Regions from separate parts of the Paenibacillus sp. ALE3 genome, predicted to be linked through region 2. Evidence: predicted binding sites of a transcription regulator. Region 2 holds the regulator's gene; the other holds the start of a gene.

Region 1 (4,422 bases), 160 kb from region 2:
CACGTCACTGTTCACATGAAGTACAGTCGAAATTCCTTGGTCCACGTGAGGCTGGATTTCAGCAATCAGATCAAGCACTTTGAATTGATCCATTTGATAAGCGGATTTGTAAAAGAATACATTATCCTTTTGCAAATACGGCATCGGATAGTAAGTCGTCGAATTCGCATAGGTACGAGTTTCGATCTGCTCAACAATTGGCATAACGCTGGACGTTGCATTTTGAATGTACGAAATGCTGGCAGTAGGAGCAATCGCCATACGATAAGCGTGGTACAGACCGTTCTTCTTGACATCTGCTTTTAGTTTGTCCCAATCCGCTTGAGTTGGAATATAAATGTCCTTGAACAGCTCTTGCACACGTGCCGTTGTTGGACGATAATCCGTGTTCAGATATCGGTCAAAGTATACACCTGTCGCATAATCTGACTCCTCAAATCCATAGAAGCTTTGTCCGGCTGCTTTTGCGATTTCCATACTCTTTTCGATGGAATGATAGTTCATCGTCATGAAGAAGGTACGGACAAAATCCTTCGCTTCATTGCTTTCATATGCAATCTTGTTCTTGGCAAGGTAGCCGTGCAGATTCATGACACCCAGACCAACGGAATGCATTTCACGGTTCGCTTTCGCAACACCTGGTGCATTAGCCACTTGGGTCATATCGCTGACCGAAGTGAGAGCAATCATACCCTCGTGAACGGACTCGCGGATTTTGCCGTGCTCCATCACATTTACAATGTTCAGGGAAGCCAGGTTACAGCTTACATCCCTGCGAATAATATCCTGTTGTCCATAATCGGCAATCTCAGAAGTTTCCTGTAGCTGGAAGATTTCCGTGCACAGGTTTGACATTTTGATTTGGCCCACGTTTTTAAGAGCATGCGCCTGATTTGCGTTACTCTTATTCATAATATATGGATAGCCAGACTCCAACTGAATCATGGCAATTTTCGTCAGCATATCACGTGCGCTCATTGCTATTTTTTTCTTCACTCGATCGTCAGCGAGCAGTGTATCGTACATTTCATCCAGATCCATGTCGTCCAAATGCGTTCCATAAGCCTTGAACACACTATAAGGTGCAAACACATGCAGCGGTTCATTATCTTGAGCCAGCTTGTAAAAGCGGTTGGGCACCAGCAATCCGATCGAAAGTGTCTTAAGGCGTACTCTTTCATCGGCATTAATTTTTTTACTATCCAGGAACTCCAGCACGTCCCATCCGAATATGTTGTAATAGGCAGCGCCAGAGCCTTTACGTTGACCCATTTGATCCGCGTAGGAGAAACCATCTTCCATCAGCTTCAGCACAGGCATAATGCCTTTTGCTGCGCCTTCTACACCTTTAATCGCCTCGCCGCGTGACCGCAGCTTCGACAGGTTAACCGCCACACCGCCGCCGATTTTGGACAATTGCATGCAAGTGTTCAATACATAGTTGATTGAGTTCAGAGAGTCATCCATTTCGAGCAAGAAGCAGGACACCAATTCCCCACGACGGCTTTTGCCAGCGTTCAGGAAAGTTGGTGTAGCTGGCTGGAGACGTTGCTCCATCATCGAGCGGGACAACAGGCGGGCCGTATCGGCGTTGCCGCGTCCCAAATGCAGGGCGACAGCAGCCACCCGGTCAGGGTAGTGTTCCAGGTAGACTTTACGGTCATTACTCTTCATTGCATAATCGGTATAAAACTTGGATGCTGCCATATAGGAAGGAAATTTAAAATTATAGCTATGAGTGATATGGAAAATATCATTAATTTCATCAGCCGTGTAGCTGTTATAGAAATTTTCGTAATAATCATTCTCAATCATATACAGCACTTGAGCAGCTGTGTCAGCAAACTTCAAACTCCGTTCTTGAACTTCCTTCATAAATTCTGCTACAGCCTCTTGGTCCTTTTCCAATTGGAAAAAGCCGTCTGTATCGCGTTTCATCAACATGTTGTTCAATTCAATATGCCGCAACTCGGCTCACCTCCTGTTTAAAACGCTCTACATCTCCGAACGTTCCAGATAATTCAAATTTGCTAATCACGGGGACATTATAATGGTCGGCAATCAAATCCGCACTTTTGGCAAATTTGTCACCCCAGTTACGGTTGCCGCTTGCAGCTACACCAACAAGGTTTTGTGCATTTTTTTTCAAAAATGAAGATACCCTCTCAGGTATCTGTCCAAACCCGGTTGTATATGTAATGAGTACGTAAGGTTCTTCTATGGTCATTTGTTCCTCAATCTGAACAGCCGGAAGCTTGAGCTTGTTTATAAATCTTTTTACATTGCCGGTCTTGGAATCATAAGCAATCAGCATGGTGTGCAACCTCCTTAACAATTAACGAAAAAAAGAAAACGGCATTGCCAAGAGACCCATCATAGCTGTAATCCCTTGCTGGCTGCGCCATTTAAGATTTTTGACTCTATATTTACATGTATTTTCATACCTTTATCTTCAAGATATCGGGCATAAATACGTTTTTTACACTATATTTAGAGTACAATCTCTATTTTATATCTATATATAGTTTTGTCAATCGGTCTAGAGAGGCTCAGAGGACCTAGATCCGGTGTAAGTCCAAGCAGGGTGCGGAAAAGAGCGAAAGAACTTTTTTTTCGTAAGTATGTTAAAAAAGTATTGGAGTTTTTAAGGCTGAGGATGTACCATTTGTCAATGGGCAATAGATTGGAAAATTTGCATTTTACTGTAGAAAGGATGAAGTAGATGGAAAGTGGTTTTATGGAGGGGGTGAACGTAAGGAGCTGGAGGTGAAGGATACGGACTTCGGAATGATTGTAATCGGGGATCGCGGGGAGGTTCATTATAAAGGTACACGTTTTCTGGAGTTTGTGAGATTAATGGGAGCGTAGAGGGATGGCGAGGTGTTAGAGTATTACCAGAACAAATACATATAGAGAGGAAGCTGACGATGCCACATATCATTGGAGCACGAATTGTTTTAAGAGAGTACCGTCAGGAGGATATACCTGATATCCGAAGATGGGTCAATGACCCGGAAATCACACATGGTTTAAGCGACGTATTTATCTATCCGCATTCACTGGCTAATAGTGAATCGTTTGTACAGATGATGATTGACGGCACCTCTGAGATCAAGGGCTTTATCATTGCTCATAAAGACACATTGGACTATATTGGACAACTCGATTTATTCAAAATCAACTGGGTGAATCGGCATGCCACCCTTGGAATTGTAATCGGGCGTGACGGTGACCTGGGCAAGGGCTATGGGCGGGAAGCAATCCGGCTGATACAAAAATTTGCGTTTCGTTCGCTGAACCTGCATCGGCTGGAACTGGAGGTGTATGCGTTCAATGAACGTGCATATCGTTGCTATCTGGCATGTGGCTTCAAGGAGGAAGGGCGGCTACGGGAAAAGCTATTCAGGGAAGGACAGTACTATGACATTATTCAGATGGGAATGTTGCGAAGTGAGTATGAGGCTGTAGAGAAAACGAAGGAATCCTGAAAGTGAGGCCACATAAGCTATTTTACTTCGTCAGCTTTCTGCAATTTTTTATGAGTGAAATCACGGGAACTACGCTTATTCTATTTCTATTAGCTAAAGGACTTTCTCTGCAAAGTGCGAATTTCTTGCTGGTTGTATTCTTTGTAAGTATTTTTCTGTTTGAAATACCAACAGGAGCTATTGCAGACAAATATGGAAGAAAGATTTCTGTTGTTATGGGACTTTGTTGTTTTCTAGTCTACAGTGTGTTATTCGTTTGGGCAGATCACATGTGCCTGCTTGTGTTCGCACAAGTCTTTGGGGGTCTGGCAATATGCTTGCAATCAGGCTCGTTGGAATCCTGGGCTGTGGAAAACAGCGATAAGCCGATGGAAGTTCTTTTTACAACCTCCAACAGTATACAGTACATTTCGGGATTTATTTGCGGTCTGTTGGGGGCCTTTCTCGCAACTTTTAACTATTCACTTCCCTGGGCAGCCAGCATTGTATCTATTATCCTGTGTATATTTCTATGCTGCTTTTATATGGATGAGAAGAATATTACCCATCGAAAAGCATCAACTACTCACATTAAAACGATTATCAGGGAAAGTGTCCGTATCGGTTTTGAAAATAAGTCGATCTGGATTGTGTTTATCATTGGTTTATTTATCAGCTTTTCAAACTCGGCAGGGAATACATTTCAACAGCCACGTCTGGTCGGTCTTTCTGAACAAGGGATTTGGATTATGGGGTTTATTAAGGCAGGCTATTCACTATGTATGACTTTGGGAAGCTATCTGGTTCGAAAGCTAGGCGCACGTTATAGTGATGTACATATACTCATGTATGCTTGCGGGATGATTGGGATATGGCTCATTTTAGCGGGTGCTTTCAACACGTTTTATCCTGTACTGCTTACCTTTTTTATCTATGAAATTGGGCGAGGGATGTA
Region 2 (4,422 bases):
AGCACATAAGAACCAGCAGGCTATTCGTTTGTACCACAATCTAGCGTTTGAAATAGAGCAGTCCCAATATAATTATTGGCGGCATTTTTGGTTCAAGGAGCCTGTATGGCATTTAATGAGCTGGAAAGAACGAAACTGCAATCGAGGAGAGAACAGCATTGAAAAAAACATATAGGCTTACCCTTGGTATTGTGGCAGGTCTGGCTTTTGCCTTGATATTGATTGTTTTATATCAAAATTCCTACAAGATGACGGAAGAAAAAATACAAATTGCGACTCCCAAAGGAGTATTAACAGGTACACTGGCTTTGCCTAAGAACTACTCGGGAAAGATTGGACTGGTTGTTTTTGTCCATGGAGATGGTCCAATCAATGACACCTATGATGATGGATACAAACCACTGTGGGAAAGGTTCGCTTCTAAGGGCTACGCTTCCTTATCCCTGAATAAGCCCGGTATTAACGGCGCTCCAGGCAATTGGCTAGAGCAAAGTATGGAGGACCGAGCACAGGAGATTCGATATGCAGTTGCCTGGGCCAAAACCTTACCGATGATTGATAAGCACAAAATCGGCCTATGGGGGGCCAGTCAAGCAGGCTGGGTCATTCCGAAAATCGTTAAAGAGGAGCATGATATTGCATTCAGCATCCTTGTATCGCCGGCCGTGAATTGGATTACACAAGGGCAATTTAACACCAGGAAAGAGTTGGAACAAGAAGGAGCTAGCCCGCAGCAAATTAAAAAGAGACTGGACTACGACCAAAAGACTCTACAACTACTGAAAAAACATGCTTCCTATGAAGAGTACCTAAGCATGGCCGATCCTGAGAATATAATTCCCAAAGAAAGATGGAGCTTTATAGGCAAAAATTTTCGTTCTGATTCTACGAAAGAATTAAGCTACTTTAAATCTCCTGTACTCTTGGTGCTGGCTGGAAAAGATATGAACGTAGATGTAAAAGACACCGAGCGAGTATATCGCCAAAAGATATCTCCAGAGCTGCTGTCTGTCATTCATTTGCCTAAAGTTGACCATTCCATGATGAATGAACAAATCGCGCATTCCAAGTCCCTAACCTTCTTAACAGCCATATTTGCCCCAAGACAATTGGTGGATGATGAGTACCTGAAGATTCTTGCCGATTATGTCAGTCAGCATTAAACAATGATATTCTTTTTTTCCATATTTCTTTGGAATAGGCTAATGAAAAACCCATCGAAAAGATTCTTTCTACACCTTTGTCCTTGACTCTTTTTATGGCTTCATAAATAACGGCTTTTCCAAGCCCCATTTTTCTATATTTCGGTATCGTACCTACAGGCTTCAGTATTCCTATTTTATTTAGCTCGTCGTACCAGACAGTAGTGAAAGAAGCAACTTCATTCGCATCCGAAATTCTAAACCCGTTTGGTAATTCCAGCTTTACATCATGCGGTACATTCATATAGGACGTCGTTTCTTTCCCATCCTGCAAGATGTACCCTCTTTTTTTCAAAAGCTCCTTCAGTTGCTCTCCATCCTCGTTTACGATTATATCTAAAGTAGCTACATTCTCACCATGTAAAGTTAATTTCAATTCAATTCAGCATAATCTATTAATTCATTTAGAAATTCATTTGAAGGAACTCAACTCATTTGTAAAATACGAACTGCGTTGAAACAACGATCAAAGTACACTCACAAACAATGGGTTCTATTTATAATCAAACTCGATAAGCGCTCATTCAACCCCTACCTGTCCTTGGTTAGGCTGGGAACAGATCTATGAATAACAAAAAAAACGGCATTTCTGCCGTTTTTTCTAAAGAATGGACTCTCAGGGACTCGAACCCTGGACCAATTGATTAAGAGTCAACTGCTCTACCAACTGAGCTAAGAGTCCATATAAAATTATGGTGGAGCCTAGGGGGATCGAACCCCTGACCTCATCGCTGCCAGCGATGCGCTCTCCCAGCTGAGCTAAGGCCCCGTCACATGTAAGTGAATTAACGTTTCAAGCGACTTCTATATCATATAAAATATTCGACCCTGTGTCAATACTTTTATAAAAAAAATATAATCCTCTTCCCACCACGGCCCTAAAAAGATACAGTCAGCGATCAGTCGCTGTCTGTATCTTTGGATAACAGTGTTTTCAGTTCCTTCATAAACATATTGATGTCTTTGAACTGCCGATAGACGGACGCAAAGCGTACGTAGGCGACTTCATCCACAGGATAGAGCTGTTCCATGACTAGCTCACCAATCTGCTGGCTATCCACCTCTGTGGCTGCTGTGTTGCGAATAGCGTTCTCCACCTGAGATACGATCAGATCGAGCTGCTCGACTGAAACTGGACGCTTCTCACAGGCTCGAATGAGACCGCGCAGCATTTTATCACGGCTAAACTCTTCACGGCTGCCATCTTTTTTGATGACCATCAGTGGGGTCTCTTCTACCATTTCAAAGGTGGTAAAACGCCTGGCACACTGTTCGCATTCGCGACGGCGGCGGATGGACTTATTATCATTCGCTGGTCGCGAATCCAACACTTTCGTGCCATTGTAGGCACAATACGGGCACTTCATAATCTCATCACTTCCTTTTTCCAATAAATTCCCGAAGCTTTTTAGTAATAATTTTGTCGAAACGGATCATAATATGTTTACCACGTCGCGAGGAGGTGAACAACAATGGCACAAGGAAACAATGGCAACTCCAACAACCTGGTAGTCAGCAGATCCTCCGGTGCTCTGGAGCAAATGAAATATGAAATCGCTCAAGAGCTGGGTATCAGCATTCCTCAAGATGGATACCAAGGTAACATGACTTCCTATGAGAACGGTTCGATCGGGGGCTACATCACAAAACGCCTCGTAACGATCGCCGAACAACAATTGGCAGGTCAATACCAATAATCTCGGTAATAATCAAGAAGTAATACGAAAAAGTGTAGGGATAGGCTGCTAAAAACAGCCTGTCCTGCGCTTTTTTCATTTTAAAGCGAAAAGGCTCATATTGTCATTAACCTGTCACTTAAAACTCATTATAAATTTTTGTATATTGCCTGTAATAGTAGATGACTCGCTGTACATAATGCCGTGTCTCACCAAAAGGGATTTGCTTAATGGACTCTTCTTTGCCATCCCACACCCCTTGATCCAGCCACTCCTTAACTTTACCTGGACCAGCATTATATGCCGCTACGATGACCACAGGATTATCCTGAAACTTCATAGACAGGTTATGCAGATACCAGGTTCCCAGCTCAATGTTGGTGCCAGGCTCGTGCTTTACACTGTCCAGCGGGACCTTCTGAATCTGGGCACTGTCCATAATCCAATTGGCGGTATTCGGCATAATCTGCATAAGCCCCAGTGCACCCTTGTGTGACTGCTTGCTGGTTTTAAAGTTTGTTTCCACACGGATAATAGACGCCACCAAAAATGGGTCCACTTCATACGTCTGTGAATATTGCCGAATTTCATCCTTATATTGAATCGGGTAAAACCATGACATCCAATTGGAATTGAGGAACAGAATCAGGACAAATCCGACAAACAAAATGAGCAGGACTCTTTTCTTACGTAAAATGTTCATGCAAGTCCCTTTCGCTGCCAAAACTGATCAATTTGCCGCTTCGTCTCAGTCTGTGTTCCGCTATTATCAATAACAATATCAGCCAAACTTTTTTTCTGCTCGATATCCATTTGTGCGGACAGGCGAAGCTCGGCTTGCTCTTCTGTCAGACCGTCTCTAAGCATCAGACGTCGGAGCTGAATATCACGTGGTACATATACAACCATAATTTCCTCGTACAGGCTCTCCAGCCCAGACTCATACATTAACGGGATATCTGCCAAAACAAGCTTGTCCGGCTGCTCCCGTTCATAAGCTTCCATGCGCAGACGCATTTCCTCACGAATAGCAGGATGCGTAATATCGTTAAGTGCCTGTCGCTGAACAGGGTCTCCGAATACAATCTCTCCCAGTCTTTTGCGGTGCAGGGTTCCGTCACTGTTCACTATAGCTTGTCCAAAATGCTGTATGACCGCCGCCAGCACCGGATGCCCCGGAAGCATGACTTCCCGGGCAATGGCATCTGCGTCGATCAGCAGCGCACCCTTGGCGACCAAAAGAGCCGACACGGTGCTTTTTCCGGTAGCGATCCCTCCGGTTAATCCGATATTCATGCTCTTCACCTCATAACAGCTTCAATATGCCCATCATAATGAGTAATAATGCCGGCAATACACCGAGCGCCTTCATAAATCGAAATGCTGACAGGAAGAACCCTGCCTTCATACCAGCAATTAAAAATACACCACTGAATAACGTAATAGCCAGCGCAGTAGACAGGGGCTGAAAACCAAGCATGGCTGCACCTAATCCTGCTCCGAACGCATCGACCGATAATGCAATACCTAACCAAACCGCTTCG

What was found. Region 2 encodes NrdR, which represses ribonucleotide reductase genes. Its sites were predicted from a motif close to AACACNATATATNGTGTT; they were not measured.
Region 1: nrdI (class Ib ribonucleoside-diphosphate reductase assembly flavoprotein NrdI) is a predicted target of NrdR. The motif match lies at 2,481-2,498, and genes of this name have one in related genera.

What each region holds. Positions count from the first base shown of each region.
Region 1 covers NZ_CM134214.1:3,183,704-3,188,125, reverse strand. The annotation lists gene nrdE (class 1b ribonucleoside-diphosphate reductase subunit alpha) at 1-1,968, opposite strand, end outside; gene nrdI (class Ib ribonucleoside-diphosphate reductase assembly flavoprotein NrdI) at 1,955-2,314, opposite strand; gene ACXHJ2_RS13810 (DUF2500 domain-containing protein) at 2,767-2,868, shown strand; gene ACXHJ2_RS13805 (GNAT family N-acetyltransferase) at 2,928-3,488, shown strand; gene ACXHJ2_RS13800 (MFS transporter) at 3,491-4,422, shown strand, end outside.
Region 2 covers NZ_CM134214.1:3,339,496-3,343,917, forward strand. The annotation lists gene ACXHJ2_RS14625 (GNAT family N-acetyltransferase) at 1-175, shown strand, start outside; gene ACXHJ2_RS14630 (alpha/beta hydrolase family protein) at 159-1,163, shown strand; gene ACXHJ2_RS14635 (GNAT family N-acetyltransferase) at 1,150-1,578, opposite strand; tRNA gene ACXHJ2_RS14640 (tRNA-Lys) at 1,812-1,884, opposite strand; tRNA gene ACXHJ2_RS14645 (tRNA-Ala) at 1,896-1,971, opposite strand; gene nrdR (transcriptional regulator NrdR) at 2,102-2,569, opposite strand; gene ACXHJ2_RS14655 (alpha/beta-type small acid-soluble spore protein) at 2,675-2,899, shown strand; gene ACXHJ2_RS14660 (lytic transglycosylase domain-containing protein) at 3,018-3,581, opposite strand; gene coaE (dephospho-CoA kinase) at 3,578-4,174, opposite strand; gene ACXHJ2_RS14670 (MntP/YtaF family protein) at 4,185-4,422, opposite strand, start outside.